Regions from separate parts of the Neptunomonas phycophila genome, predicted to be linked through region 2. Evidence: predicted binding sites of a transcription regulator. Region 2 holds the regulator's gene; the other holds the start of a gene.
The links. The regulator PhoB, encoded in region 2, activates phosphate uptake and scavenging genes when phosphate is short. The targets are predictions, from matches to a motif close to TGTCATANNNNTGTCANA.
Positions count from the first base shown of each region.

Region 1: the regulator PhoB is predicted to act here: its motif matches at 9,806-9,823, upstream of pstS (phosphate ABC transporter substrate-binding protein PstS).

Region 1 covers NZ_MRCI01000001.1:336,734-352,962, forward strand. The annotation lists gene BS617_RS01530 (PQQ-dependent sugar dehydrogenase) at 1-302, shown strand, start outside; gene BS617_RS01535 (diguanylate cyclase domain-containing protein) at 530-1,972, shown strand; gene BS617_RS01540 (EAL domain-containing protein) at 2,021-3,241, shown strand; gene BS617_RS01545 (glycerophosphodiester phosphodiesterase family protein) at 3,318-4,622, opposite strand; gene BS617_RS01550 (hypothetical protein) at 4,727-5,005, opposite strand; gene BS617_RS01555 (Fic family protein) at 4,998-5,708, opposite strand; gene pstB (phosphate ABC transporter ATP-binding protein PstB) at 5,818-6,669, opposite strand; gene pstA (phosphate ABC transporter permease PstA) at 6,685-7,575, opposite strand; gene pstC (phosphate ABC transporter permease subunit PstC) at 7,572-8,549, opposite strand; gene pstS (phosphate ABC transporter substrate-binding protein PstS) at 8,680-9,735, opposite strand; gene BS617_RS18320 (hypothetical protein) at 10,177-10,359, opposite strand; gene BS617_RS01585 (TetR/AcrR family transcriptional regulator) at 10,488-11,075, shown strand; gene BS617_RS01590 (carboxymuconolactone decarboxylase family protein) at 11,310-11,864, shown strand; gene BS617_RS01595 (LysR family transcriptional regulator) at 11,936-12,841, opposite strand; gene BS617_RS01600 (SDR family oxidoreductase) at 12,959-13,690, shown strand; gene BS617_RS01605 (peptide chain release factor 3) at 14,012-15,598, shown strand; gene BS617_RS01610 (TatD family hydrolase) at 15,632-16,229, shown strand, end outside.
Region 2 covers NZ_MRCI01000003.1:192,379-208,607, forward strand. The annotation lists gene BS617_RS16375 (DUF2254 domain-containing protein) at 1-202, shown strand, start outside; gene BS617_RS16380 (TRAP transporter substrate-binding protein) at 409-1,491, shown strand; gene BS617_RS16385 (methyl-accepting chemotaxis protein) at 1,825-2,931, shown strand; gene BS617_RS16390 (nitrate- and nitrite sensing domain-containing protein) at 2,931-3,743, shown strand; gene msrB (peptide-methionine (R)-S-oxide reductase MsrB) at 3,746-4,231, opposite strand; gene BS617_RS16400 (TRAP transporter large permease) at 4,417-5,796, opposite strand; gene BS617_RS16405 (TRAP transporter small permease subunit) at 5,793-6,344, opposite strand; gene BS617_RS16410 (YjaG family protein) at 6,581-7,189, shown strand; gene BS617_RS16415 (hypothetical protein) at 7,189-7,446, shown strand; gene BS617_RS16420 (hypothetical protein) at 7,454-7,879, shown strand; gene BS617_RS16425 (GTP-binding protein) at 8,081-9,070, shown strand; gene BS617_RS16430 (DUF8082 domain-containing protein) at 9,079-9,741, shown strand; gene BS617_RS16435 (NADP-dependent oxidoreductase) at 9,807-10,763, opposite strand; gene BS617_RS16440 (hypothetical protein) at 10,935-11,165, shown strand; gene cysZ (sulfate transporter CysZ) at 11,187-11,933, shown strand; gene phoR (phosphate regulon sensor histidine kinase PhoR) at 11,944-13,263, opposite strand; gene phoB (phosphate regulon transcriptional regulator PhoB) at 13,282-13,977, opposite strand; gene ubiA (4-hydroxybenzoate octaprenyltransferase) at 14,053-14,943, opposite strand; gene BS617_RS16465 (chorismate--pyruvate lyase family protein) at 14,959-15,522, opposite strand; gene BS617_RS16470 (DUF1415 domain-containing protein) at 15,633-16,211, shown strand.

The sequences.
Region 1 (16,229 bases), on a different contig from region 2:
AGTTTATCCCGTCTACACATGCGGATGCTCGATTAGCCGGAAATGCTGTTGTGGCATTACATGGTTCCTGGGCTGTTAAAGAAGGAGAAGGTCGGGCATCTAAACGTCCTCCGGGCTTGTCATTGGTAGTGTTTAGTGAAGAGCAACCACCAAAAGTTATCGACTGGGTAACCGGCTTTCAGTGGGCTGATGGGCGTCGATGGTCACGCCCTGTAGGTGTCGCGTTAAGCCCTGATGGTGTGATTTATTTCTCTAGCGATGGCCCTGTTTCTGCTATATACCGCTTGGTGCCTATTAGTTAAAGGCTGATTTTTATGGGTTTGGCGTGTTTTGGCCCCAAAATGTAAGCTTTTACGATTATTAATTGGGAATTTGAGCTAGCTGATCTAAAGTTAATATTGAATGGAAGCTTAACGAATAAAGCAGACCGATCATGTGAATCAAGATCGACAAATGGGGTGCTTTTTAGCTAAAGATTAACGGCCTGATCGTTATAGGGTTGTATAACAAGAAGTTAATAAGAATGACGATGGATCGGCAGCTGATAAAACGCAGCGCAGGAAAGCCTACAGCTTTAATGTTGGCAATAGCCTTATTTATCCTTTTGGACTGCTCTATTCTGGCAATCAATGTGTGGTTAACACAGCATGTTGAACAGAATGCATTGGCGATCAATGTGGCGGGTCGCCAGCGTATGCTATCCCAGCAAATGGCGAAAACACTATTAGAAATTAAAGCCAATCAGTACGAAACACCTTCAGGAGAAACTCGGCAAGAGCTTAATAACGCTAGGCATCTTTTTTCAACGACATTGGATGGCTTTTTAAATGGTGGTTATGTCATTGACGGCAGTGGAATATTAAAACCGTTTTCACGCACCCTTGATCCGGAGTCTTCTGAGGTCATTCATAAAGCGATGAGCTTTTTCCTTCCACTCTCTTCGTCGATTAATCAACTTCAGGCGGCTCCTTCTCCATCAACAATTGCTGAGGCAGCCCGAGTGGCTATTGAAGTAAACGGGCCTTTACTGGCCGCAATGAATCAATTAACAAGCCGTATGGAGATACTGTCTCAGCAAAAAACACAGCTGATTAGGCGAGTTCAAGGGGCTGCTTTTGCGCTAGCTCTGATTAATTTTTTTGTTATTGTGCGTATGTTCTTTCAGCGTGCTAAGCAGTCTAGCAGGCAGTTGAGTAGCTTTCTTGCGCTTCTAGATAATGCTTCTTCTGCCATGATTGTTATTGATAGCCGTAAAAGAGTGGTAATGGCTAATCGGATGAGCCAGGAGTTATTTGGGTATCCTGCTCATTTGTTCATGTCTATCGGCGTTGAAAACTTGATTCGTAAAACGAATGGCGAAACGATAGGGAGCCGCCGAAACGGCGATACTTTTCGTATCGACTTAACAACACGCCCATTTAAATTTGAAGATGAGTCACTAACAATTATTACGGTGACAGACATCAGTAAACATGCCGAAGAACAACAACGCTTAGCACATTTAGCTAACCATGATCCGCTGACCGGATTAGTTAATCGACGTGCTTTCTTTGATCGTTTAGAGTTAGAGGTATTACGTACGCGCCGAACGGGTCAGTTATTGGGTGTTTTTTTCTTAGATTTAAATAAGTTCAAGAGCGTGAATGACACTCTGGGCCACACGTCCGGGGATGAGCTATTAAAAACAGTAGCTGACCGGTTACTGCATGTTGTTAGAGAGGTCGACACGGTTGCCCGCTTTGCTGGAGACGAGTTTGTGGTGATGGTAACGGACGTTAATCATCAGCATGAATTATTGAAAATACGCGATAAGATACGCTCAATATTTAGCTATTCATTTAAAATCAAGGGGGTAGAAGAGCGCATTGGGTGCAGTTTAGGTATGGCCATTTATCCCGTCGAAGGTTTAAGCGCCACAGAGCTGATTGAGATCGCCGACCAGAAAATGTACCAGGATAAACAAGCGAGTTAATGAGGTATACTTGAGTTAATTGAGTCTATTACGTATTAGGAATTGACCATGGCATCGCAACGTTTCCCTTTTTATCAGCCAATTATTGAAACAGCTACCGGGCGTATTGCCGGTTACGAAGCATTGGCTCGGACAACAGAGCCAGGCGGCAAAATAGTGTCTGCTGGAGATAGTTTTACTGATCAGTTGGTGCCTATTCTTGAGCGTATTGAATGGGACCGGAGTATACGCCGACAAACAATGGAGCAGTTACATCTGCTACCGCCTAACACCTTCATTAGTATTAATATTTCTCCTGAATGGATACAGCATTTAGATACTCTGGATGCATTGCCGACTCTTGAAATGGTTGAAGAAGCAGGTGTTGATCCTGCACGGGTTATTATCGAAATAACCGAGTCTGAAGGGGACCTTCATTTGCTGGAACAATTGGTAAACCGCTACCGAGAGTTAGGTATGCAGGTTGCCTTAGATGATTTTGGAAATGGTTATTCTCAGCTAGATCGCATTGCCGTATTAAAGCCTGATTACGTTAAACTGAATATACAGCATTTGCGCGAAGGGGCCGATGCAGGGCGAGGAGTCTCGCTTGTCCAACAACTCAGTATGATTGCTTCGCGCTTGGGTTGTAAGGTTATGTGTAAAGGGGTTGAAACGGAGGATGACTTCTTTCTGGCGCTAAGCTGCCAAGCCGTGTGTACACAAGGTTTTTTGTTCTCGCCTGCCCAGCAAAACATGTTGGATCCAGAGTCCACCGTTGAGAAAGCTTCTGAACTGCTCAATTACTATCGGGATATGGCGACTGAGCTGGTGGCCAGAAATCATTGGCGGGCAGAAAAAGCCAAAGGTGAGTTGCTAGGCTTGCGTGAAGTGTTACGCACAACGCCCAGCGATGAAGAGTTGATTCAATTTGTACCTAGCGAACATTTTTTACGCTTTTATATCTGCGACTTGTCCGGTAATCAGGTGTCGCCTAACTTCGAAAATAGTGATCGGGGATGGATTATTAATGAGGCTCCTAAAGGTTCGAACTGGAGCTGGCGCCCTTATTTCTTTGAGCTGCTAGGGGCTAGTGATTTACACAGCCGAGTTGTTTTTTCGGCACCTTATCAAGACATCCACAGTGGCAAGCAAGCGCAAACAGCCGTTATGTTTATTGATGAACAGCGAATTCTGTTGGCGGATATGCTTGATACGCAAAAAGCGAACGAAACACTTTCTGGCTTCAGTGCTATGCCGGCCAGCTGGGTGCCAGGGTTAGAAACCTAACTGTATTTGAGAGTAAAAAAAGCCCAGATATGTTGCTACATGTCTGGGCTTTTTAGTGATGCTCTGGTGCGTGTACTTATTTGTTCATGCAGCTTGCATAATAGGTGACTGTTGCAGGCCAGTCGGAGAAAATTCCGATAACCCCAACGTCTTGTGCAAGCACATCGACTAATGTCATTACATCGCCTTCATTGTTAATGGCGATTGGATTGTTGACTTGAGTATTAGGGTTAATGGTATTAAGCGAGCTGTAGTACCAACCACCACCTTCGGTAAGTTGACCGGAGCGTTCAAGTGACCAGGCAATAATTTTTAAGCCTGTGTCTTTCGCCGCCTTGGCGTATGTTGACGGTACAATGACCGCTTTGCCGTCGCTGTCATTTTCGACATCAACTAGCATCCATAATGGGGGGGCAATGACGGCAACACCTGATTCTACCAACTCCTCCATGGACGGAGACCAGCTATCTGGGTTTCGAAAGTCAAAGCCTTCGATATCATAGCGATCATCTAGGTACACCCCTTGTTTAGCAAACTCAGGCTCATTTTTAATCCAGTACTTCACGTCATCTAGATTAAAAGATTGAGGCCAAACGTCAGATGGGTCGACACCTGCGGCTTTGTATTCATCGAGCATTTTTTGCGCGTATGCTTCTTGAGTAAAACCATTAAATGGCATGTCGACGCTGGCAGACTTCAGCTCGGGAGTCATCTTTACGCCTAATGATTTAAAGAGCTCTATACTCTGTGCATGCGTCATCAAGCTTCCTTGGCTACTGTAGCGGTCGGTACGCCAGTTTGGTGTAGCATCTAGATATTCTGCGATTGTTCGTGCATTAGGATTACCTGCGTCCATTTTCCCTTTGAGTGTTTTGAATTCAGCCAAAGTGATGTCACTCGTGCAGCATTGGACATTTGCCGCTTGAGTCATCTTACCGTCGCTACCAAATTGCGCGGGTTGAAACGGCACAGAGCACTTGCTTGCAAGAGGCGTTTCTAGAATGTTGGTGGTGGTGTGAAGGTCGCATTGTGAATGACGGCACACCAGTGCTTGGTCGCTGGTGAACGTGACATCACATTCTATAATTCCTGCTCCCATTCGAGCGGCCGCTTCGTAAGACTCTTTTGTGTGCTCGGGAAACTGCATTGGTGCACCGCGATGTCCAATGGAAAAATCACTCGATTGCATCGGACTATTAGCACAGGACGCCAGTTTATCCTTGAGAGGTCCTTCATCCATATCAGCAACTAAAAAATAAGGGCGTGGCCCTACCTGTACATTAGTTACTTTTTGAGCGGTTTCGTGGTGGGCAGCCAGAGTAGGAATACTCAACAAAGTCGCAATGACCGAGGCGCATAAGGGTAAAATAGTAGCTTTCATAATGATGTCCCTAGGGTTATTTTTAGCCGCAATCGTAATGCCTTTGGATGACGATTTAATGAGACTTGTATTACGTTATATCCTAGATTCACAGGCTTGTTTTGCTAATGCGTGCTACTTCGGTTTTGCTGCAAAATGAGCTCAAACTTTTCAGGCTCGTGGATGGCAATATTGATGTATTCATACATCAGTGCGTACCAAGCAGGCCCACCATGACACTGAAATTTTTCAAGTGCCACCAATAATAGTTTGGAGGCGGCTCTTAACTCTTTATCATCGCCATTCGCATAATGCGATAGCAAGTTTTGATAGAACTGTTCGGTTTTATCCAATGGCGTTAAGTGGTCATCTTCAAACGAAGTAGCATCGTGTCGCTTATCCATAAAAACGTCCCTTCTTATCCGTCATGTGCGTTGCTTTGGATTTATCCAAAAAATAATGGTGGGCTTTAGATGCTTCTTTTTTCAATAATGAGGCAATAAAACGGTTAAGTTGTGAGCGCTTGATCAGCATAGTGAGGCTGTGCCGTTTTATCTTACTGATAGGCGGCGCTTCGAAGTAGTGCTTTGCATTGTCTGCAGATAAGACAAAGGGAGGGAATCCATTGCGTAGCAATATATAGCTCATCAGCAGTACCCCAGTCCTATGATTGCCTTCTACAAATAGCTGAGGCTGTGCAAGGGTTCGAATATACACGGCAGCGGCTTCCGTAAACGCATCACTAAAGTGGGTTTGCTGGTGATATTCGATAAGGTCTTGAATGCCACCGCTCGACTTTTCATAGAAATATTTTTCACTTGCTTTAAGTTGCTGGGTGTAATGTTGACGATCTTTGCCGTTTGCGGGACCAAATAGGACCGTATTATTGATCTCTAAAATATGTGTTGAATAACCCAATGAAAATAGGTCGATACCTTCGTTAACAAACTGGTCAATTAGTTCATATCCGGCTAATAAGTTGTCTATAACTAGGTCATCCATGGGCGCTATTCGAGCGTCCAGCATGGTAATGATCGAGTAGTATTGTTGCTGGACATTCTCCAGCGTATGTTGAATCTCTACCATGTCTAGTGAAAGGGAGGCCATCCAGTGTATTTCCATGGCTGCGGTATGGGAAAAATCGGCACAGTAACCTAATAACAGTCACTGTACCGATTTGTTATGAAGCTGTTGGTGATTAGCGTGAGCTATAGGCTTAGCTGAATTCACCAGAGACGTATTGCTTGGTTAGTTCTGCTACTGGGTCCTCAAATACTTGGCGAGTCTCACCCATTTCTACGAGGTAGCCTGTACGCCCGCCTTTAGACAGGTCGACACCAAAAAAGCAGGTTGTGTCAGCAACACGCATAGCTTGTTGCATATTATGTGTCACCATCGCAACCGTATAGCGCTCTTTAAGTTGCAGCATTAGCTCTTCAACTTGTCTTGTTGCGATAGGGTCTAACGCTGAGCAAGGTTCGTCCATTAAAAGCACATCAGGCTCTGTTGCAATCGCACGAGCGATACAAAGACGCTGCTGCTGACCACCGGACAACGATAAACCGCTATTTTTGAGTTTGTCTTTAACTTCGTTCCATAGTGCGGCACGTTCAAGGGCTTGTTGGACACGCTCGTCTACGTCACCTTTAAAGCGATTTAAACGTAAGCCAAACGCAACGTTATCGTAGATGCTCATTGAAAACGGGTTTGGTTGCTGGAACACCATGCCGATATAACGACGGACAATCACGGGGTCGACCTGTTTCGCATAGATATCTTTGCCGTGGTAGTTGACCTGTCCTTCTAATCGGAAACTGCTAATTAGGTCGTTCATGCGGTTAAGGCTACGCAATACGGTACTTTTACCACATCCCGAAGGCCCTATAAATCCAGTGATCTTTTTCTTTTCAATCGGAACCGCGCTGCTGTTGACGGCTAAGAAATCACCGTAAAATATTTTGTCGATATTACAGTCGATTACGACCTCACCTTGCGGGACAAAAGCTGATGCACGTTGGTGATTAGCGGCGACTGATTCTTCTGCTAAACGCATAGCTGTTACGCTCATAATAAAGTCCTTTTGTTAAACCTTAGGTTGGCCGATGAGTCGAGCTAAAATGTTGATCACTAGTACAATCAAAACAAGTGTCAAAGAGGCAGCCCAAGCGAGTTGAATCTGATTATCAAACGGCATCGCGGAAAAGTTATAAATTAAAATAGAAAGAGAAGCCGTTGGCTCCATCACTTCTGATAGGTAGTAGTTACTGAACAAAGCAGTAAAGAGCAGCGGCGCTGACTCACCCGCCGCACCTGCAACAGCTAATAGCACACCGGTAATAATGCCCGGTAAACCGGTTGGTAGTACTACTTTCATAATAACTTGGGTACGCGTACAACCCATGCCAAATGCTGCATCTTTCATGCGTTGTGGAACTTGGCGCATCGCTTCTTCCGCCGCTAAGACGACCGTGGGTAGCATTAGAACGGAGAGGGCAATACCACCGGCTAAAGCGGAATAGCCAAACGTAATGACCAATACACTGTAGGTAAATACGCCTGCCAAAATCGATGGGAAGCCAGTGAGCGTTTTTGATAAAAAGCGCGCCGTGATGGATAATTTACTCGTTGGTCCCAAAATGGACATGTAAACGGCGGCTAACAGACCAATAGGTACACTGATTAAGCTGGCAATGCCAACCATCACGAGTGTTCCCAATATGGCGTTACCAAAGCCTCCGCCTGTTTCGAATGCGGTAGGTGGCAGTTCAGTAAGTGCTTCCCAGTCCAGCCGCGAGCCACCTTCCATGATGAGCATAAAGATAACCGAGAATAACGGTACACTTGCCACGATTGCCGCAAACCAAGTTAATCCCGTCAATAACCCATTCTTAAGCGCACGCGGCTCAAACATTTCGCGCTCAAGTGTCGGTAAAGTTGGAGCTATGCTGGGCGCTTTTAAATCTACATCTTTCATTTTTTGCCCTCAAACTTACGAACGGTGTATTGCTGGATGGCGAGTCCAATCACGTTAACGATGAAGGTAATGGCTAGTAGAACCATAGCGGCATACATCAGCGCTTCTACTTCGATACCACCGGCTTCTGGGAAGTTTGACGCGAGTAATGAGGCCAGAGTATTCGCCGGAGAGAAAAGCGATAAGCTAATTTGGTTACTGTTGCCAATTAACATCGCCAAGGCCATGGTTTCGCCTAATGCACGACCAAAACCTAATACTAAGGCGGCTAAAATGCCGGAAGATGCCGTAGGCAACATGACCTTGAGAATAGCTTCCCACTTTGTGGTGCCCATTCCGTAGGCAGCCTCTTTAACTTTGTAAGGAATGCGACGAAAAGAGTCGACGGAAATAGCCGCGACAGTCGGCAAAATCATAATGGCTAAGACCAGTGAAGCAGGTGCTAAGCCAGGTCCACTTAGGTCGGTGCTAAAAAACGGTAAAAAGCCAAAGTGTTCGTGTAACCAATCGGCTATGGGACGTAGCATTGGGATCAGAACATAAATACCCCACAAGCCATAAACCACCGATGGAATTGCCGCTAATAGCTCGACTATTGTTCTGAAAACAACCGCAAAACGGGCGTGAATAAAGTCTTGCGTTAAGAATATGGCAATTGCTACACCGAGTAAGCCGCCCATAATTAAAGCAAGGAAGGAGCTATACAATGTGCCCCAAATTTCTGGAAGAACACCAAAGGTTCCGGTGTTAGTGTTCCACTGTGTGCCTGTTACAAAACCAAAACCATGTAGTTTAAAGGCTGGAACAGCTTCCCCACCTATTTGCCATAAAATGAAAGCGACTAAAATAACAATTAAAGATGCGCTGGATATGGCGATGCTACGGAACAATCTATCGGCTGTGTAATCGGCGCTTGAAGGGGGTGCTGATATGGGGCTGGCATTAGCCAAATGTGCGAAAGGGTTTTGCGACATTGAGAATACCTCATCCGTCTTACTAATACCTCTGGTACGTTTCGTCGTACCAGAGGTGTTTGTTCACTACGCTTCCAAGCTCGAACAAGAATGGGTAATCCGTTTGGGCTTGTTGTGAGCAGTCGGGTTATTATTGAACCAGTTTTGCCGCTTCACGTACTTTGGCGATAACGTTCTCTGGTAATGGGATATAGCCCAATGCATCAGCGCTTTTTTGGCCTTCTGTTAAGCAGTATTCAATAAGGTCACGTAACACTTTTGCTTTTTCGTCATCTTGGTTTTTGTAAAGCAGTAACCATGTGAAAGAGGCAATTGGGTAGGCTTCCTCACCAGCAGGGTCATTGACCCAAGCAATTAGGTTGGGAACATCACTGTTTGGCAGGTTACCAGTAGGAAATTCAGCACTAGCCAATGCAGCAGCACCTGATTCCGAACCCGGAGCGACAAAGTGACCCGCTTTGTTTTCTAGCATGGCAGTTTTGGCGTTGGTGAGCTTAGCGTAGCCGTACTCAATATAACCAATAGCTCCAGGTGTTTGTTTGATAGTTGCAGTAATACCATCATTTTTAGGCGCTTTTACGAACTTAGCGCTATTTGGCCATTGTGGAGATTTTGCTTGACCAATCTTGTCTTTAAAGTGGCTGTTGATTTCTGATAAGTGGCCTGTAAAAACATAGGTGGTACCAGAAGAGTCCGAGCGTACGACGACTGTAATGGCTTCGTTTGGTAGTTCTACACCAGGGTTGGCTGCTGCGATAGCAGGGTCGTTCCACATAGTGATGTTGCCTGCAAAAATTTCAGGGTAAACATTACGTGGTAGTTTAAGCTCGGCAACGCCTTCTAAGTTATAAGCCAGAACAACTTCACCCGCCGTCATTGGCAGTAGAACAGCACCGTCCTTTACCTGCTCTATTTCTTTATCTTTCATGGCTGCGTCACTAGCGGCAAAGTCGACAGTTCCGTTAATGAAGTCTTGAATACCCGCACCACTACCTTTGGCTTGGTAATCGATACGCACGCCATCGGTTTCTTTACTAAAGTCTTTAAACCACTTTGAATACAGTGGGAATGGGAAGCTCGCGCCCGACCCAATCAATTTGACATCGGCACTGGCTTGGAAAGAAAGCACAACACCTGCTGCACAAATAACAGTGGCAGATTTCTTCAAAAATTTACTGAAACTCACGATCTTCTCCTCATAAAACTGTCTTAGTTACTGGGTATGTGCCAGTGATGTGCGTAGCTTATGATTCAAACATGACAGATTTGTGATAATCCCGATGATCAAATGCAATGCATTTTGTAGGTATTGGGCAGTGCCCGGCCGTAAATTAAAGGTCTTAAAACCTGAGCCTTTGAAATAAAAGGAAAAAGAGGAAGGGAGACTTTCTGTTTTAAACAAATCAGTAGATCTAGCAGAGGCGGTATTTGTTTAAAAAACTTTGTTTATTTTTAGTCAGCTGGACACATCGACGCTTGAAATGAGCATAGCAGGCAGTAAGTGCATTGTACTGATGGTAGTGACTAGCGATTGGGAGTGCGTCGTTAACCGTCCACAACTGTCTTTAACAGCGAAGTAGTTTTTACCCTTAATAGCTTGCTAAAAAGGGTTTAGGTGAATGGGTATTTATTGTTGTCGATCAAACAGGGCGGTGAGGCCCAATAAATCGGCTATCGTTTCTGTGGGGGCTTGACCCCATGGATCAAAAATAGAGGCTTCGGAGCGACAGACCCAAGCCTGTAGTTGTGTTAAAACACCTTGTGTATCGATTAAAGTACCGTAAACGTCAAAAGCTAGCGTTGTTTTCATGCTGGCCTCTCGATGCATCTCGATGTCAGTTCTTATATTTGTACAGGTAGCTTATTCAATATAACTAGATTTGAACGACCGCTCAATATAAAATTGCTAGAAAGTTAATACAAGTATACGAGTGTCTGATGAGTAAGACGGCAAAATTTGATCGCCAGCAGGTTATCGATAAAGCGAAAGATCTGTATTGGGAAAAAGGCTTCCATGCGACCTCTATGCGTAATTTACAAGACGTGGTCGATATGCGCCCCGGCAGTATTTATGCCGCTTTTGGTAGTAAAGAAGCACTCTTTAAGGAAGCGTTGGCGCGTTATACCGAGATTGGTTTGGCTAACTTGCAAGACTGTGAACAGCAGGCTGCTTCACCTTTAAGCGGTCTAAAGCTCTTTATGAAAAACATAGTCATTGAATCCCAATGCAGTGCCCCAAACGGCATGTGCATGCTGGCTAAAACCGTGGCGGAATTAACGTCTGAGCATCAAGAGTTATTAGATGCGGCTAAAGAGTCTCTTAAGCGTATGGAAGCGGCATTTGCGGCCGTACTGACTCGCGCTAAAGCAGCAGGTGAATTGGCACCGGATAAAGACCCACAAGAACTAGCGCGCTGTATTCAAGTACAGATAGCAGGGCTTAGGACCTATGCCAAAATTCATCAGAGTGAAGCGCCTCTTGAGCACATGATCGAAGATATCTTTTCACACTACCCATTCCATTAATCAAATAGCCTATTTGGTCCTCGGCGAGCAATCACTCTGGCTGTTTGTCGAGTAAGTCTCAAAAAATCCCCTGTTTTCAATGTGGCCGTGGTTGAAAAAAGATCGCGTCAACACATATTTGATCGATCGTTCAAATATGTGTTGAACGATCGTTCATTGTGATTTATAGTCTCTTCACTTCGTTGGGATAACCTGATTTCTCAATGTAATACGTACACGAACAGGAGATTTGTAATGAGTAAGTTCACTATCCATACGCTCGAATCAGCGCCAGAAGACAGTAAAGAGTTTGTAGAAAAATCGTTTAAAGCTAACGGTCGAGTGCCCGGTTTGCACGGTGTTATGGCCGAATCACCTAGCTTGCTAGAAGCTTATCAAGTAGTTCATAAGTTGTTTATGGATTCGTCGTTTGATGCAGAGGAGCTCACGGTCGTGTGGCAGACTATTAATGTTGAGCATGAGTGCACGTATTGTGTTCCTGCGCACACCGGTATAGCCAACATGATGAAGGTAGATCCTGCGCTAACCGAAGCATTGCGTAACCGTGAACCGATGCCAACACCAAAACTGCAGGCGCTTCATGACACCACGTTAGCTTTGACGCGCAACCGTGGTCATTTAAGTGAAGAAGAAATTCAGAACTTCTACGATGCAGGTTACGGCAACCGCCAAATTTTAGAGATCATTTTGGGGTTATCTCAAAAAGTAATGAGTAACTACACCAACCACTTAGCTGAAACACCCGTTGATAAGGTATTCGAAAAGTTTGCTTGGTCACCTAAAGGGTAATGAGCAGCCACTAGAAGCTGCAGGTGCCCCATATTGTGTTAGGGTACCTGCGGTTTTGCTGGTAGTCGGTTTTAGCCAAGCGTTGATGGATGACTTATACCGAAAGCGACGTCTAACCACTCTATAAAAACTTTAACTCTAGGTGAATATTTTCTGTTTCGCGGATAAAGAATGGATACTGGAGAGGGGGTTGGAGGGGTTGAATCTAATATGCTGGCTAAAGCGCCTGATGCTAGATCCTGTTTAATGTGATAACGCGGAACTTGGATTATCCCTAGTCCTTCTTTTGCGGCAGCTACAAGTGTTTCGGCTGCATTGACTACCATCGAAACTTTAGGGGAAACGTTGTGAACTTTGCCATCTATGACAAATTCTAGAGGTAAAGGCATACTGCTTCCTGTGGCTCTAAAGCCTATCATTCGATGTTTTCTCAAGTCCTCCACGTTTGTTGGGGTACCAAATTTTGCTAAATATTCAGGCGAAGCGACGGTTACTTCATCTAAAAGGGTGATTTTTTTTGACACGAGGTCTTCTGCTTTTACGTTCCCAACTCGAATGGCGCAATCTATTCCTTCACGAATCACATCAGAAATTCTGTCTCCTTCGCTCATATACAGTTCGATGTCGGGGTATTCAGATAAAAATTGGGGTAGCTTAGATATGAGAAAATGGCGAGCTAGCGTTCCATGAACATCGACTCGTAAGGTGCCTTTGGGTTTGACGGCCGAAAAAGCAGTTTCGGCATCTTCTACTTCTTGAATTATTGATAAACACCGTTGGTAGAATGCTTCGCCATCTACTGTTGGAGTGACTTGTCTTGTTGTTCGCTCAAGCAGCATAACTCCGATTCTGTGTTCGAGCCTCTTTACCGCATCTGTCACCGTTGAGCGGGCTAGATTCAAGTCCTCGGCTGCCTGCGTAAAACTTTGCCTTTCCAGTACTCTAGTGAATACGCGCATAGCGTCGATTCTGTCCATGATTGTTCTCAAAATTCGGATGGTGTTGTCGAATATTGGCTGATTATTCGATATTAAAAAAGTGTTACTTTTAATGCGATGTTTTTCAAGAGTGATAATTGAGGAGGAAATATGTCAATGTCTAATAAAGTAGCGTTAGTCACTGGTGCATCGCGCGGAATCGGCGCAAGCATCGCTAAACGCCTAGCGAAAGATGGTTTTGCGGTAGTAGTGAATTATGCGGGCAGAGAAGATGCCGCAAAGGAAGTCGTTAACCACATTACTCAATCAGGCGGTATAGCCTTACCTTATCAAGCCGATGTGTCAGATGCAGTGTTGGTGCAAGCGATGTTTGATCATGTCGAGTCCACATTAGGTAAAGTCGATGTGTTGGTGAATAATGCCGGGGTAATGGGGCTTAAGCCACTTGCCAAAGCTGATATTCAACACGTAGACAAACAAATAGATATTAATCTCAAGGGGACAATCAACACCATGCGTGAGGCCTCAACAAGGCTTAACAAGGGTGGAAGAGTGATTAACTTTTCGAGCAGTGTTGTCGGCCTCAAACTTGAAAACTACGGTGTTTATGCGGCAACGAAAGCAGCGGTTGAAACACTAACGGCCATTATGGCGAAGGAGATGCGTGGTAAAAACATTACAGTCAATGCTGTTGCGCCCGGGCCTACGGCTACGGAGCTCTTCTTAAAAGGTAAACCTGAAGAACTCGTTGAACGTATGGCGAAAATGAGCCCGCTTGAACGGATTGGAACGCCAGATGATATTGCGTCAGTCGTCTCTTTTTTGGCGAATCCAGATAGTGGCTGGGTCAATGGACAAGTGTTGCGGGCCAATGGTGGGGTCATTTAAGGAGAGCCACGCGTAAGCCATTTGGGTTACAACCCTAAAGTGGGTTTAGGCAACTTACTTCTGTGGCGTGGATAAATTCGAGATAGGGCCGTAAGTCAGTTTATCAACAGTGATTGGAGAATCCGTTTCGAACGGGCCGAAGGCAGAGCAATTGTTGAGAGTAAATGGTAGCTGATTATTAACCATTGATTGTGTATAAACGCTAGATCAGCGAAAATAGCCGCCAATTATGATTAACAGGCAGATTTGTGCTGTGAGTGGCCAAACAGCTTATCCTCGATAGTGTTACAAATCCGCGTTTAACGAGAAGATACTAAATCCATGTCAAACTCCCAAGTCCAGCGCGAAGTGGCGAAGCGCCGCACGTTTGCGATTATTTCTCACCCCGATGCGGGTAAAACGACGATTACTGAAAAGCTCTTGTTGCTGGGCAACTTGATTCAAAAAGCCGGCACAGTTAAAGGTAAAAAAAGTGATCGTCATGCAACGTCAGACTGGATGACGATGGAGCAAGACCGGGGGATATCCATAACATCTTCGGTTATGCAGTTTCATTGGAATGAGCGTGTAGTAAACCTGTTGGACACACCGGGACACGAAGATTTCTCGGAAGATACTTACCGTACGTTAACCGCTGTAGACTCAGCGTTGATGGTGGTGGATGGTGCGAAAGGTGTCGAGGAACGCACAATTAAGCTGATGGACGTATGTCGTTTGCGCGATACACCTATTTTCTCATTTGTGAACAAAATGGACCGTGATATCCGCGATCCAATTGACCTGTTCGATGAGATTGAAGAAGTGTTGAAAATCGAGGCCGCGCCTATTAACTGGCCTATCGGGATGAGTACCTTCTTCAAAGGGGTTTATAACCTCTACACGGATACTATCCATGTGTATAAGGCGGGTCAGAACGCTGTCGTTCCTGAAGATGTACGTATTCAGGGGTTAGATTCGGATGAGGCGCGTGCTTTGCTCGGCGATAGCTATGAAGATTTTGTTGAAGAAATAGAGCTAGTTAAAGGCGCTACTCACGAGTTTGATGTCGATGCATTTTTGGCAGGAAAACAAACGCCCGTGTTCTTTGGTACGGCCTTAGGCAACTTTGGTGTACGTGAAATGCTGGACGACTTTGTTAAGTGGGCACCGGCGCCTATCGCCCGTGCCACGGTAACACGTGAAGTAGAGGCTGATGAAGAGAAGTTCTCGGGCTTTATTTTTAAAATCCAAGCCAACATGGACCCAAAACACCGTGACCGTATTGCATTCATGCGTGTGTGCTCAGGCAAATACAGCCGCGGTATGAAAATGAAGCATACCCGTGTGGGGAAAGAGGTGAAGATCGCTGACGCGGTTACCTTCCTTGCAGGCGATCGTGAAAACGTCGAAGAGGCTTGGTCTGGCGATATTATCGGTTTGCATAACCACGGTACCATCCAGATTGGTGATACGTTCACTGAGGGCGAAGATCTTAAATTTACGGGGATTCCGCACTTTGCGCCGGAAATGTTCCGTCGTGTGCGCCCTAAAGATCCCCTGAAGATGAAGCAATTGCAAAAAGGTTTACAGCAATTGTCGGAAGAGGGCGCTGTACAGTTATTTCAGCCGCTCAAGAACAATGATTTGGTCTTAGGGGCGGTTGGTCAGTTGCAGTTTGAAGTAGTTATGTTCCGTTTGCAGGATGAGTATAAGGTTGACTGTATGTACGAGCCTGTATCTGTTCAAACGGCCCGCTGGGTTGAGTGTGACGATAACCGTATGATTGAAGACTTCCGTAAAAAAGGTTACGAGAACTTATCGGTTGATGGGGGCGGTTTGCTGACATATCTAGCGCCAACCCGTGTAAATTTAAGTCTGACGCAAGAGCGTTGGCCTGATATTCAATTCCGCGCTACGCGTGAGCACTAATTTCTAAGCTTATATACGCTCAAGGAGGTCTAAATGGCAGTAGGCATGTTAATCGATAGCCACTGTCATTTAGACTTTTCCGATTTTGATGCTGATCGAGACTTAATCGTCAACGAGTGTGCGGCTTTAGGTATCCATCATTTCATCATACCTGGCACAACAGCCGCACGGTTTGAATCTCTTGTTTCCCTCGCTCGCCAAACAACCACCTTCTCGTTCGCTTTAGGGCTGCATCCGTATTTTATGGATGAGCATGAACCGGCGCATCTTGATCAATTAGAAGCCTTGCTTGTGAAGCAAAACGTGTGTGCTGTGGGAGAGATTGGGCTGGACTTTTACCTTCCTGAGACGAATAAAGCCGCGCAAGTTGATCTTTTTTTGGCTCAATTATCGCTTGCTTGTCAGTATCAATTGCCGGTTATTCTTCATGTGCGTAAGGCGCATGACGAAATGACTAAGCTGCTACATGATTATCGGTTTAGTGGTGGCGGTATTGTTCATGCCTTTACCGGCAGTGTGCAGCAGGCCGAACGCTATATTGAACTAGGCTTTTGTTTGGGGTTAGGAGGCAGCATAACTTACCCGCGTGCCAATAAAGTACGCAAAATGGCAGCGGCGCTTCCTGATATCT
Region 2 (16,229 bases):
CCGCGATGGTGCTGCGATGGTAGAAGTGGGGGTGCGTTTGCAAAAAGCGTTACGCTCATTGGAGCTGATGTCTGACGACGGTTGTAAAGCAACGGCTAAAGAATTTTTGGCTGAAGCACGTCAACGGTCACTAGATAGCTTACCCTACGAAACGGATAAAGCGCGCTTAAAGACGTGTTTAGATAAACAGTTTACGATGTAATATCCGTAACAAGAGAAAAATAAGCTAACATATTGTTTAACAACCTCCAGTCGAGGTAGTAACCATGCCCTCGACACTCAGTCGAACAGCTGAGTCCGTATTACCACGTACGTATTCAGACGACTGTACCCCAGCGTTGCAGGGGTCTAAAGTGCATGGTATTTTCAGATTGCTATACTCAAATAAAACAATAAAGGGGTAGACCAGTGAAGCGTCGTCAATTTCTCAAAGGTGCCGGTGCCGCGTCAGTTGCTGCAGGTGCAATGGTATCTAGCACGGCACAAGCCGCGCCAGAATATAAATGGAAAATGGTTACTACGTGGCCAAAAAACTTTCCTGGATTAGGAACAGGCGCTAATTTCTTAGCCAAGTTAATCGGTGAAATGACCGGTGGCCGTATCCAAGTTAAAGTCTATGGCGCTAAAGAGCTAGTTGGCGCATTGGAAATCTTCGATGCGGTATCTCGCGGTACAGCAGAGCTCGGCCATGGGGCTGCTTATTACTGGAAAGGCAAGAGTCGTGCGGCACAGTTTTTTACATCTGTCCCATTTGGCTTGACTGCGCAAGAGATGAACAGCTGGTTGTATCACGGCGGTGGTATGGAGTTGTGGGAAGAAGTGTACGAACCGTTTGGTCTGGTACCTGGCGCCGCTGGTAACACCGGCGTACAAATGGGCGGTTGGTTCAATAAAGAGATTAACTCAGTATCTGACCTTGAAGGCCTAAAAATGCGTATCCCTGGGCTAGGCGGTGAAGTACTCAAACGTGCGGGCGGTACCCCGGTACTATTACCCGGCGGTGAGATTTTCCCATCACTGCAATCAGGTGCTATCGATGCAACTGAATGGGTTGGTCCATATAATGATTTGGCGTTTGGCTTGTATAAAGCTGCGAAGTATTACTACTACCCAGGTTGGCATGAGCCGGGTTCTACAATGGAATGCTTTATCAACAAAGAAGCATTAGAGGCGCTGCCAGAAGACTTGCAAGTGCTTGTGCGCACGGCAATTCGTGTTGCAAACCAAGATATGCTGGCTGACTTCACGGCGAAGAACAACCGTGCTCTTGAGCAATTAGTGAATGACCACGGTGTTGAGCTGCGTAAATTCCCAGATGATGTATTAAATAAAATTAAAGCGTTATCTGATGAAGTAATAGCAGAAGAAGCGTCCAAGGACGAGATTACGAAGAAAGTATTTGATTCGTTCGTTAAGTTCCGTGATCAAGCGACTAAGTGGCACCAAGTTTCTGAGCAAGCTTACTTAAATGCTCGTAACCCCCTCGCTTAACCCTCAATGCATTAATTGAGTGCAGAATGTCAAAAGCCGGCTATTGAGTCGGCTTTTTTGTGCGCCTTTATAGGGCGTGGCGTGGCGCTAATGTATTTGAATGTCCCGTTTAGTATCGCCATCCTATGTGTACGCTAGAGAGTTGCTGAGCATTTGCGCGTAAAGCCCTTATATCGTCTCTTAATTTAAGCTCTGCGTTACGTGTATACCCTAGTTTAAGCGAATGAATTCTAGTGGCTGGAGCTATCTTGCTGGTGCAGAATTTGCTTGTCATACCATATGAGCATTGAATCCTACGGTTGTGTTATGTGGCAAAGGTCTTTCTGTAAAACAATGAGCAGTCCAATCACCGTTTGGGGTGTTGGCCTATTTTCAAGTGCATCGGTTGCTATCGCTATTGGGTTAGCGGATCTGTATCTAGCCGTTTTTCTGCAAAGTGTGGCGCTGCTGTTAATGATGGCTTATTTGTGGAGCTTAAAAGGGGATAGGGAGCGCTTTTCCACGTTGCTTGTGGAACAAACGGCTAATCACTCCTCTTTGGGTTCAGCGATGCCACAAGAGCGGCGTATGGTCGATCAGCATGTGCTTACCTCTACTAAGGAGGCTAATCGGACAGCGAAAGAGGCGCAGGACATTATTGCCGAAATAGCGCACTCGGCGGCTGAGCTTTCAGCGCATGCTGAACATATGGCCGCTAATACGCATGGCCAAACAGAAGCAACTGAGTCTATGGCCGTTGCTGTTACCCAAATTAGGCAAAATGTCACCAGTATGGTCGAGCATTTAGACGAGGTGTTGGTGCTGGCTACTCAAGCGGGAGAGTTAGCTCAGCAGGGTAGTGTGAGTATTAATTTGGTCAAAAGCGATGTTGAGCATGTCGAATCATTAGCAAGCCAAACGGAGCAACAGCTGACGACACTCGAAGCCGAGTCGACCAAGGTGGCTAAAATGTCGGCATTGGTGAGTAACATCGCTGAGCAAACTAACTTATTGGCTTTAAATGCGGCGATTGAGGCATCACGAGCCGGTCAACATGGCCGAGGGTTTTCTGTAGTCGCTGATGAGGTAAGAAACCTAGCCGAGTTATCGCAAAACAGTGCGCGTGATATCTCTAAAACGATTGATTCTGTGACGCATCAAATGGGGCGTGTACGCGAGTCTATGTCGCAAGTGACATTAGTTGCACAGCAATCGGTGGAGCGAACTCAACAAACCGATCAGCAGTTGCTGCAAATTGTACATAGCTCTGCCGACGTCGCGAGTAATATTGCGGAAATTTCTAATGCTGCTAGTCAGCAGCGGTGTGCATCAGAAGAAATCTCGGAACAGGTAGGGCATGTGGTTGAAAAGTCTAATGAAAATAATTATATGGCGGACCAAGTATCATTTGTAGCTAAGCATCTTCTTCATTTAACAGACAGTAGCTCTCAGGAGACATAATGCTTATATCAACTGGTGTGTTTGTGGTTGTCATTTTAAGTCTTGTGATTGTCGCGGGCGTTTTTTTACGGGTGCGATGGCTAAAAAAATACGCCGCGCATCAAAAGGTAGAGGGCATTAGTTACATCAAGCGGTTAGTAGAGGTGCTGATTAAAGCGCAGCAGCATCGAGGTTTAACCACCGGTTATCTTGGCGGTGATCATTCTCAAATTGATCAAATAGAAACGCTTGAGCGCGACATTTCCCGCTTATTGGCGGATATAGCCATGCTTGATGGTTTTATGAATAACAGTCGTTTTCGTGGAATCACCGATCATTGGTCGCGTCTTAATGGGCAGTATGAGACATTGGGTTTGGCGAGTAATTTAACGCAACATAATAAGCTGATTACTAACTTTCTTTATTTAATTGAAGACGTAGCTGATGCGCATTCGTTAGAGTCAGCAGCCAGTACATCTTCAACCAATGTACGACTAATGCAGGTCTTACAAGCGGCAGAATACGTGGGTCAAGCAAGAGCGATCGGTACGGGTGTGTCTGCGGCGGGGCACTGTGATAGTGTGGCTCGCATTCGTTTGCTATATTTGCACGGGCAAATTGTGAGTGCCATGTTATCACCAAGCCAATCAACGAACTCTGGCCACGAAGCTGGGGAGCCAATTAGTCACTTTCTATCGGTACTTGAAAGCATGACACAAGTAGATGGCGAATTACTCGACGCTCAAAGCTACTTTGCATTAGCCACGCGCGCCTTAGACAGTATCTTTGCACAAGTAGACCAAGAAATTAGCCAGCTAAAGTGCCCCAACTAGCCTTAGGCCGGTTGGAACGTCAATGAGATGCCATTCAAGCAGTGGCGCAAGCCGGTAGGGGCTGGACCATCTTCAAATATATGTCCGAGATGACTACCACAACGTCGACAATGAGCCTCGGTACGGACGCTAAATAACTTCCTGTCTTCCTTGGTTGCTACCGCGTTTGGCAGCTCTTGATAAAAGCTCGGCCAGCCAGTACCACTTTCATATTTTGTGCTTGCATCATAGAGGGCTAAATCGCAGCCTTTGCAATGGAAGATCCCCGCACGCTTTTCATGTAGTAAAGGACTGCTGTTGGGGCGTTCTGTTGCTTCTTCCCTCATCACAGCGTATTCAGCGTCAGTCAGTAGAGCACGCCATTCTTTTTCTGAGCGCATGATCTCGAAGGTTTGTTTATCATTCGCCAATGAATATGGGGCGACTGTGGCTAAGGTACCTGCCGCGATCAAGTAACTCGTTTGGGTTAAAAAACGGCGTCTGTTCATGTTCTTATCTCCAGTTTATCTCTACATTCTTTGTCACTATTTAACCCGTAGGGTTCCTTTTAAACGTAAAGTTATAAAAGGCTTGGATTATATAATGCTGTCGTAGTCGTCAGCCTGCGGGGCTCTTGCCGGCATAAAAAAGCCGTCAGATGACGGCTTTTGTAAAAAACGTAGATGAAGAGCTGTTATCCGTACACTAGCTCGGGTAACCATGTGGCTAAAGAAGGCCATACAGCCAGCAGTGCGAGCATCATTAATTGAATAATGATGAACGGAATTACACCGCGATAAATTTGCCCAGTGGTTACTGAGTCTGGCGCTACGCCGCGTAAATAGAATAACGCAAAGCCAAACGGCGGTGTTAAGAAAGAGGTTTGTAGGTTAAGGGCAATCATGATGCCTAACCAAATAGGATCTAACCCCATGGCTAACAAAATTGGAGCGACGATAGGTACTACGACAAAGGTGATTTCGATAAAGTCGAGGAAGAACCCTAAAATAAACATCACCAGCATTACCATTGCCAATGCGCCCCAAACACCGCCCGGTAAATCGGTTAAAAAGTCCCGGACCATGTCGTCGCCGCCGTAGCCACGAAAAACGAGTGAGAATATGGATGCGCCTACCAAGATGATAAAGACCATGGAGCTGACTTGGGTGGTTGAGCGCATGACTTCTTTCATAATGTTAAGAGAGAAGCTGCCATTAAATATGGATAGGGCTATCGCACCAACGGCGCCGACTGCTGCTGCTTCCGTAGGGGTCGCGAAGCCGCCTAAAATAGAGCCTAAAACCAACCCAATTAACAGAATGGGTGGTACCAGTGCTTTTAGAATGCGTGCGCCTAAGTTAGTGACACCGTCACGTTCTTCTTTAGGGATAGCTGGAACCGTGTGCGGTGAGAAAATAGCTTTGCCAATGAGGTAAGCAATATAAGCAGCAACGAGTAGTAGCCCAGGTACTAAGGCCCCTAGGAATAAATCGCCTACTGTAACCGTTTCGGGTGAGAAGATACCTTGATCCAATTGTGCTTGCTGGTACGCCGAACTAATAACGTCGCCTAAGAGAACGAGTACAATTGACGGAGGGATGATCTGACCTAGCGTGCCTGACGCGCATATAACACCGGTAGCCACTTGTGGATCATAACCACGACGAAGCATTGTCGGTAATGACAACAAGCCCATGGTAACAACCGTTGCGCCCACAATACCTGTGCTCGCGGCCAGTAACATACCTACTACGGTTACAGAAATACCTAAACCGCCACGCATCGGTCCGAACATAACGGACATTGTATCTAATAGCTCTTCAGCTATTTTCGACTTTTCGAGCATAACCCCCATGAATACGAATAGCGGCACTGCAATGAGTACCTCGTTATTCATTACACCAAATAAACGGTTGGGGATAGCTTCAAGAAAAACGGTATCAAAATGGCCAGTAACAGCACCTATGCCGGCGAATAATAACCCGGTGCCTGCCAACGAAAACGCAACGGAATAGCCCATTAATAGGACACCGACTGCCGCCACAAACAATAAAAGCGATAAATACTCGGTCATAGTGGGTGCTCCGTTACACTTTCCTCAATGAGATGGCTTTCGCCGCGTAAGACTAAAGCACTGCGGCCTAGCTCTGCGATTCCTTGTAATACAATGAGTGCAGGCATCACAATTAATGTCGTTTTGAGGAGGTAACGATAGGGAATGCCGCCCGCTTCTTGAGAGCCCTCTTTGAGTGCCCACGAGGTAGAGACATATTCCCAAGAGATGTAACCGATAAAGATTGAAACGGGGAACAGCAAAAACAAGGTGCCAATAATATTAATAACGGCTTTAGTTCGTTCGCTGGCCGGGCGATAAAAAATATCAACACGGACATGACCATCATGCTTGAGGGTATAAGCGGCCCCAAGTAAGAAAACAAAGCTGTGCATATAAATCACAGATTCTTGCAGGGCGATATTACCCATGTCCAACGCATAGCGCATGACAACAATTATAAACGTCACGACGACCATCAGTAGGGTAAGCCAAGAAATGACTCGTCCTGTCCACTCGCTGAGGCCGTCAAGCAGCTTCACGAGCTGACTTAAGCGGTTGCTTTGCATTATTTTTCTCTTACTAGCAAGTTACGTGTTTTGAGGTTGTTATTCGGGCTCTGCTTTTAAGCGCGATCTTGCGCGTTATCGGCGAAACATACTCGTTTTAACGAATATAAGTAGTATAACAGTAAAAAATCATGAGATTTATCCGTAATTCCACCGGCTTTACTGAGTGTTTTGGCTGCAAATTCCGCTAAAACCCTTACAATAGACACGTCACCTTCTAACGCCGAGACCTGTATATGACTGATAGACTGCCTGTTGAGCCACAACTTCGCTCTCTGGATCATAGTAAACTAGCGGCTTATTGCGCAGCGCTAACTGAACGACAATTTCCCAATTTCATTCTGTTTAGCAAATTAGTTGAGTTTGGTAATACCACTCAGCTAGAAACCATTCTGGATGGTGTATGGCAGTCCTTGGTCCCAGGTGGGGCTAAAATGAATTTTGAAGTACAGCTCGACAAAGTTGAGGCTAATATGCCCGACTTAGATGAGTACGAGATGTATGGTGCCTCTCCAGCGTTAGATGCGGTTGTGTCACTTTATTCAACGTTGGTTTGTATCTTAGAAGCCGATGTCGATGAAGCCATTGCGGTGGGTAATGTATCGCGTGAATGCGTGGCTATGTTTATCGAACTGAGTGAGGGCGATGATCAAATGTCGGATGAGCAAATAATCCGGCTGATTTCTAATCATGACCTTATGGTTCAGGAAGATGAGTTCCACGAAGAAGTCATTGAGCGTCTGATGTCGACTAAAACCATGACCAAAGCTTTTGTTTCAGACTTACGTGAACTTGCCCGTAATCAAGGCTTTAGTAACATTGGAATCAGTGATGATGACCATTAATGCTTAAGTTGGGGTTGTTGCTTTTAATTGTGCCTTGTGTGCTGCTAATGGGGGGGTATATTTATGAATATAGCCTCGTCGATAGTTGTCGTGCGCAAGGAGGCTCCTTTGATTACCTGCGTCAGCTATGTGATGACTCTCAAACTCATCCCTTTATTCCTTTTATGATGCGGCATCCTTTGCAGGTAAATGGCGGAATGCTGTTAGCCGTTGTAGGTCTGTGCTGTTGCGTTGTTGGTTTGTATAAACGAGGCTAATATCCCCATGTTTGCAAAGCTATTTGTAGGGTTTCTCGTGGTTGTCGCAGTACTCGCGGGCTACTTGTGGAGCAACCAAGCGGAGATAGTGGCTAACTTTAACGAGCAGCGTTCGTTAGAGAGAGAGCAGAGCCAACAAGCAGGACGCTTATTTGGCGAAAAGAATGATCAAAATGCGTGTCTAACTCGTACCCTTGCTGATTTTGATGGTTGCCAAGAGTTTGGCTGTTCTGTGAGCTCAGGATTATTTCTTAAAAATTGTTTGGCCGTAGCGGCGCCCAATAGTGCTTTGTGCGAAGGCGTGCCCGCGTTTCAAGAAGTGCCCAGCGAAGACGACAAGCATTGGGCTAAGTATGAGTGCATTGATCGGAATATTCGCGGTGAAGCTTGCCGCATGTTGATGCGTCAAGTCTCCCAGTTTTGCAGCCAATAAGCATATCCTGACTACATTCTGTTCATTATTCCGCATAATCGCTCGTCATTTACTTCAAAAATACTGCTTTATAGGCTATTTTCCATACACCTATCGCAAAGCATTTAACTGTCCGCTACTAAAGACAGGCTTTTGTAGGTCATTAATAAGAATAAGAAAAACACATCGCATAAGAGTGTTAGTCAGCATGGACCTAGTTTAATGCAACACCATAAACTGTTATTTATTGGCCCGGTTGGGGCGGGTAAAACATCCGCTATTCGATCGTTAAGTGAGCATGATCAGAATATAGAAACAGAGGCGACGGCAAGTGATTTAACCGGATTACGAAAAGCCACAACAACGGTCGCTATGGACTATGCTTGTATGAACCTTAGTGCAGACGAGTCCATCTTGTTGTACGGAACACCGGGTCAGTCGCGATTTCGCTTCATGTGGGATTTATTAGCGAATAACTTAGCCGCCGATTGTGCGGGTATTATTTTTCTCGTAGATAACACCCGTAACTACCCTATGCAGGATTTGAAATATTACGCGGCAGAGTTTGCTGAACTGATCGCCCGTAAACCTGTGATTGTTGGGGTAACGCGTTCCGATTTGCGGGCCGAGCCTGGATTAGAAGAGTACCAAGCGACACTTGAAACCTTGGGGATTGATGCCACGGTTGAGTTTATTGACGCGCGTAAAGGCAGCTCTGTATTACCGCTCGTACAGCGCATGCTGGCCGATAAAATGTCGTTTGATGGTTGGTCGCAATTATTGGAAGACGCGACTATTCGAGATGAAAATAGAGTACTGGAAGAGACGGATGTTCAACCGGAAGAGCCGCACTATGAAGTGGACACTTACCAAGGGGCTGAGATCGTCGTGAAAGACTCAATTGTTGATGATGTAATGAATTTCCAAGGGGTACGTGGTGCCGCACTGACGGACAGCATGGGCGAGGTAATTACGTCGTCAATTGAATCGTCTGAAATGAATGATTTTGTAGGCTTCGTTTCCGGAGTGATTACTGTTTTTGAAGAAGCCTCGGATTTAGGGCAGGTAAGAAGTGTATCGCTGAAAAGCAGTACAGAGGACAACGTATCCGTGTTTTTCAAGGGAGATCAAACATTGGGAGTTCAAACCTCAAACCGTGTTTCAATCAGGACGTTGAAACAGCAGGTTGATGATCTGTTGCAGTGGGGTTGAGCATCGCTATGTCTATGATCGAATTATTAAAAGAGTTAGAGCAATTAGGTGGCATTCAACACAGTTGTGTCGCGACACCTGATTCTATACTGGCATCCACCTTTCCCGAGATATTGGATACCAATATGGGAAGCGCCTCGCGTGTAGCGCATCAAATCTTCAATGCGATTCATTCCATTGGATCAGACCACAAAGAGATTATTTTTGAGCTTGATGAATGCTTGTTGATGGGGCATGTAGTTGACGATAAAACGGTCCTTATTATGCTGACAGAAAAAGAAGTCAACATGGCGCTGATTAACACCAGTGTGCGGTCCGTAATGCCGACTATTATTGAAGCAATAGCACCGGTAACAGAACCAGAGCCTAGCGTCGCTCCCGATACATCAACGGCTAGTCGACCTGCTGTGAAAAATAACCCTGCAATTGAGGCGCAACTGAGGGCATTGATGAACCAATTGCGTGATTTGATGGCCGATTATATAGGCCCGGCGGTGAGTATCGTTTTTGACGATGCTTATGACGCATGGCGGGCCAAACATGGTGTTAGGTTGGGAACTATAGCTGAGTTGCTTAAGCAACTAGCTCGTGAAATTGATGATAAAGATGACCGTTCTGCGTTTCTGAAAAAATCAGTAACCACAGTTAAAGCGTTCTCTGCAAACCGTTAACCGCTGCCAAATAAACTAGCGGCGCTTACTTTTATAGTGAGTAAGCGCCGCTGCGTAACAGCCGGTTAACTGCCTAGTGTTAGTACCACTTTCCCGCGAGTATGTCCTGTTGCTATTTGCGTAAAAGCACGTGCTACTTCGGCCAACGGATATGTTTCGGCAACCGTGACTGTTAGTTCTTGTTGCTCGATACGCGCCAGTAGTTCTGCCAACTGCTGACCATTGGGTTCAACTCGAATGGGTAGCGCTTTTTTACCTTCTTTTTCCGCAGCGGCTATGACCTGATCTTTTGTCACAGAGGGTAACGTGATTAATGTGCCTGTGGCGGCGAGCAACGCAATGGCTTTAATACCCGTTTTACCTCCAACTCCGTCAATAATGAGATCGAACGGTGCCTGCGCTTCAAGGGCTGATTCGTCACGGTAATCAATGGCCTGATCACACCCTAAAGCCAGTAAATGGTCATGGTTAGCCGGTGACGCAGTACCTACAACATGCGCGCCTTTCCATTTGGCTAATTGAACGGCTAGGTGACCTACACCGCCTGCAGCGGCCATCACCAGTACGCGCTGTTGTGGTTGCAAGTTACCCTTATCAAAGAGCGCCTGCCACGCTGTTAAGCCTGCTAACGCGGCTCCTGCTGCGGTGATTGGTGCTACGCCTTTGGGTAAACGGGCTATTTGGTCGGCAGGTGCCGCTATGCGCTCGGCATAACACCCTGCGCGTTCAGGAAAGCGAATAAAGCCGACAACAGCATCGCCAGAATCAAACCCGGTTACATCGCTGCCGCATGCGATAACTTCACCGGCAAACTCCCATCCGGGAATGAAGGGCAAGTCACCGATAAAGGCAGAAGCTCCGCCCCCACTGCAGGTTTTGTAGTCGATAGGGTTAACGCCTGCGGCCAGTGTTCGGATCAGCACTTCACCGGCTTCTAGAGCGGGCTCTGGAACCTCTTGTACAGTGAGATGTGTCGCAAATGTGTCGACTTCGCTGAACTGGTCAAGGCGGATAGCTTTCATGAGTAACCTCTTATTATTTAACGTAATGACAGACGATAAAAGGATCGTATGCGGCCAAAGTGGCATGTAAGATGAGCCTAGCTGTGCAGCCTCAACAAATCAATTCTGATAGGCTAGCTGGCGCGCATTACAGTGTTGCCATCTTATTATCTGTGCTTAATGTAAGGAGCCATGATGTATTTCTTAGCTGTTCTTGAACCGATTCTATTCTGGGGTGGTCTGATCGTTTTTCTTATATCGCTTGGTATGTATGCTGGGCGAACCAAAGATGTAAAATCGATTTTGCAATTTTGGCAACCTACAATCGTTTTTAATCCACTTGAAAATAAAGTTAACCGTATTGGGTTAGCCATGATGATAGTGGCGGTTGTGATTCGTGTAACATTGTTTGTGATGCTGTAATGGGTTAACTAAGGAGAGTAAATGAAGGGTAATCCAGTTAAAGGGGTTGGGTACTTATTTAGAGGCTTTAGCATGCTGCCTGAGCCCGGTATCCGGCAATACGTATTAATACCACTGATCATTAACATATTGTTGTTTACAGGTGCTATTTGGCTGCTGATGGATCAGTTTGATGTATGGGTCGACTACTGGCTTTCGTATCTGCCTGAGTGGCTTTCATTTTTGGATTGGTTGCTTTGGCCGCTCTTCGCATTGCTGGTGCTTGTCGTGGTGTATTATGGCTTTTCGATAGTCGCCAATCTTATTGCTGCGCCATTTAACGGTTTTCTATCCGAAAAGATTGAGCAACTGCGTCGAGGGCGCGAAGTCACGGATGAAGGCTGGGGCGAGTTTGTAAAAATGATCCCACGTGCATTAGGGCGTGAGTTAGCTAAGATGATGTACTATTTGCCGCGCTTGTTCTTGCTCATCGTGTTTAGTTTCATCCCTGTTTTAAACATTATTGCTCCATTTTTATGGTTTTTGTTTGGGGCATGGATGATGTCGATCCAGTATTGCGATTACCCGATGGATAATAATAAGGTGACTTTTAAAAAAATGACTCAGCTCTTAGCCGAGCGGCGTCTCACCTCTATCAGTTTTGGTGCCGTTGTGCAGTTTGGCACTATGATTCCTATTTTAAACCTGATTGTTATGCCTGCCGCTGTGATAGGGGCAACTTTATATTGGGTTGAGGAACACGTCGAACGAGCGGTGGCTGGTGTGTGAATAGACCCGCTCAGGTCGCACTTTTTTGCTGGGCTATACGAGATTGAGTTGAATACAGCATGTCAGGGGGGAAGTGGCAGTTAAAAGTACTGCCTTTCCCTAGCTGACTCTCAATGGTTAATTGAGCTCCGTGACGGTATAACGCATGCTTCACGATGGCTAATCCTAGCCCCGTGCCGCCGGTGGCGGTAGAGCGGCCTTCATCGACGCGATAAAACCGTTCCGTTAAACGTGGTAGGTGGATGGAGTCGATACCAATACCATTATCAGTAACCGAAAAATGCCCGCCTTGCTCATCGACAAACCATTTAATACTAATCAAGCCATTTTCTGGTGTGTACCGCACAGCGTTGAAGACGAGGTTCGAGAATACACTATGGAGTTCTTGTGGCTGACCCAACAGATCAAACTCGGTGTCGACATCTAACGTTACCTGATGTTGCTTATCGAGTGAGATCACTTCTGCATCATGGTGGATAGTGATAAGCATCTGATGAATGTTGATAGGGACTTCATCGTTAATATGCTGGCTAGACTCAAGACGAGAAAGTAACAATAAATCAGAGACTAGGCCTTCCATGCGGCTTGATTGGGCCTGCATTTGTGTCAGAGCACGCTGCATAGGTTTGGGGAGGTCCTGGTCTAAAAAAGTCTCCAGATAACCTCGAATGACCGTTAATGGCGTGCGTAGCTCGTGAGAAGCGTTGGCCACAAAGTCTTGTCGGGTATGTTCCAAACGCACCAAACGAGTGATATCACGGGCTACTAACAGTCGGTCGCTAGCACCAAACTCTTTTATTTGGAACTGTAAGGTAGTGTCGTTGAGGACAGGGCTAGGTAGCTGCAGAGGGTCGTCATATTTACGTTTGTGGTAATAACGTATAAAGCGAGGATCACGCAACAAGTTCATAACCGGCATTCCACGGTCAGACACATGTTTAAAGCCTAATAAGCGTTCTGCAGCGCGGTTCCACCACTCTAAATTATTATGCTTATCAATAATAACAACGGCATCGGGTAGTGCTGCTGAAGAGCGTTGAAAGCGTTTGATGATCTCTTTTAGATCACTACGTTGCTTATGGTGACGCTTTTTAATTCGTGCTAAGTCATCAAAGATGTCGCCCCATATACCCTCGGCTTCGGGAACCTCAGAATCATATTTATGCAACCAGGTTTGCAGCCTTCCTATTTGGCGTAGTTGTAGAAAAATCCAAAGCCCTAACCCAGCAACCATTCCCCAGCTAACAGAGCCTATGAATAAGCCTACCGTTGCAGATACAGCGACAAATAAAAATAAACTGCCTACGGCGGCTTGGGGGACTCTCTGCATAGGGGATACAACTCGTGTTTAGGCTACTTGTGTCGAAAAACGATACCCAGTTCCTCGTACCGTTTGTACTAGGTGGTCATGTTCATTGCCTAACGCTTTGCGTAAGCGACGAATGTGAACATCTACTGTCCGTTCCTCAACATACACATTGCCGCCCCAAACCATATCCAACAATTGGCCGCGGGAGTAGGCACGATCTTGATGGGTCATAAAGAATTGCAATAATCGGAATTCAGTCGGCCCTAAATCGATGGCTTTGCCCTCGGCAGTTACACGGTGCGAGATAGGGTCAAGCGTTAAGCCTTCAACCGTCACTGGCTCTTCAATGCCTTTAGGCGTAGCACGGCGTAAAACAGCTTTTAATCGAGCTACCAGTTCGCGAGGAGAAAATGGCTTGGTGATATAGTCATCTACACCCGCTTCTAAGCCCTGTACTTTGTTTTCTTCTTCGCCTTTGGCCGTCAGCATGATAATGGGGATATCGGCAGTTGTTTCATCTTTGCGTAAGCGGCGGGCTAATTCAATGCCGCTGATGTTGGGCATCATCCAATCCAACAAAATCATATCAGGTTGTCGATCAATCACGATCGCGTGAGCATCGTTAGCATTTTCTGCTTCAATACACTCATAACCTGCCATTTCGAGTGCAACCGCGATCATTTCGCGGATGGGCGCCTCATCATCGACGATTAGCACTTGTTTGCTTGTAGACATGTCTAAGCCTCTACGCTTGTAATAAGTCGCGAGTATTACAGTATTTTATTATGACAAAAATGTTACAGCTGGCCACTAATTTGTCATAAAGTGTACGACAATCCCAACAAAGACCGCTAACTCGGCGTAATGGTTATTCAGAAAGGCGTTAAAGCACCGAGTGCGATCTCTATCCTTAATAAGATTTTGCTGATAAACAAAAAACACGCCGGCTATAACGATCCCTACATAGTAAGGCCACGTCATGCTTTCTAATGTGCCTACTAATAGTAAAACTAACAAAGTGGCGATCTGTAATAGCCCAATGATCCGCTTGTCCTGTTTGCCGAATAGGATAGCGGTCGATTTTACGCCGATTTTTATATCATCATCCCGATCTACCATGGCGTACATGGTGTCGTAAGCAACGGTCCAGAGCAGCTTAGCTAAGAAAATCAGCCAAGCAACCAATGGTAAAGTCTCGTCAACGGCAGTAAAGGCCATAGGGATAGCCCACCCAAAAGCCGCGCCAAGTACCACTTGGGGCAGGTGGGTATGGCGCTTCATAAAGGGATAAAGCGATGCTAACGCTAATGCGCCAAAAGACATCCAAATCGTCATGTGGTTAGTGAATAAAACTAGTACAAAAGCGAGCAGCATCAGCCCAGCAAACAGCATGAGCGCTTCTTTACTGCTAATTAGCCCGCGAGCTAAGGGGCGTTCAGCTGTTCGCTTTACATGTCCGTCGATATGCCGGTCGGCATAATCATTAATCACGCAGCCAGCTGAGCGCGTTATAAAGACCCCCGCAATAAAAATAATGAGCAAGCTAAGCGGAGGGACTCCGTCGGCCGCAATCCATAACGCCCAAAGCGTTGGCCAGAGTAGTAAGTAGCTCCCAATAGGCTTATTGAAGCGCGTAAGCTGGGTATAGATGGCTAAACGCTCACGTAAGGTTAGTGCAGGGCGAGGTGCGACATGAGACATGACAAAGGCCTTAAACTAATATCGAGAAGGACTGTAGTGTACTTGCTCAAGCGCCGGAAGAAAAACCTCAGCTACAAGCAAAGGCTTGTTCGATAAACGAAAGACAGAGCGTCTAGCCCACAATGTATGAGAATCTACCTGGATTGAAGTCGTTTGTAAGGGGCCGCGCCGCATAGTTGGATCACTGAATAGCACAGACCCTAGTGAGCGTTGGCCAATTAAGTGTAGTTGTCGTTCTCTGCCTGTCAGGGTACTGGCCGGGATCACTGAGCGAGCAAAAACCCAGGCCTCGTTCTGACCCTTGAGTATCACCTCGCGTATGAGTGCTTTGTGGCGCAGGGGGATTCCCAAAGCTTGTGCTTCACTAAGGCTTGGATACTGCCAAGCAAGGCTCAGTAATTGTACCGAAAACTGCTGATGGCTGGCTTTCACCAAATGTTGTGTCAGAGACCCTCTGTCCATTAGCCACGGCCGCCATACGGCGGGGGCATCGATGGCTGATAATCGAATACGTTCCTTCCATACGGGTGCCGGGAAGGCGGTATAGGGCGTTTGAAGTAATTTGGCGCGGATATCCACAAATCAGGTCCTTTATCTGAGGACGGTATTCTACGCTTAAGCGTCGGCTATCCCAAGCCTTGAGCGTTTGTTGCTGGAGGCGCGTCACATAATCGATTAGCATGCGCGGTATGAGTACAGACAAAGCACACAAAAATACAGCTGCCAGCGTTGAAGCGTTAACCCGTCGTTGGGTAAATACTATGGTCGTTGGACTTAACTTATGCCCTTTTGCAGCGCCGGTTGTGAGACAAGAGACCTTGCGTTATGCCGTAGTTGAAAGCGAAGACACCCGTTTAGCGTGTGAAGCGTTTGTTGACGAGTTGTTAGTTATTAATCAAGCCAATGAACGTGATATCGCTACTACGTTAGTCATCTTTCCCAATGCAGTAGCCGACTTTTATGAATACCTAGGGTTGCTTGATGAATGCCAACGTCTATTGACCCAAGCAAACCTTGAAGGCGTTTTTCAGCTGGCTAGTTTTCATCCTGGTTATTTATTTGCAGGGCCGCCAGAGGATGATCTCAGCCATTGGACCAACCGTTCCCCATACCCCATGATTCATATTATTCGTGAGGGCCAGATGGAGCAGGTGCTCAAACACATAGATGATCCCGAAGCTATACCAGAACGCAATATTGCACATTTGGAAGCGTTAGGACGGGATAAGCTGATTGAGCTATTCCCGCCGTTTAAGGACTACTGTTGATTGATAAGACGCGATTGT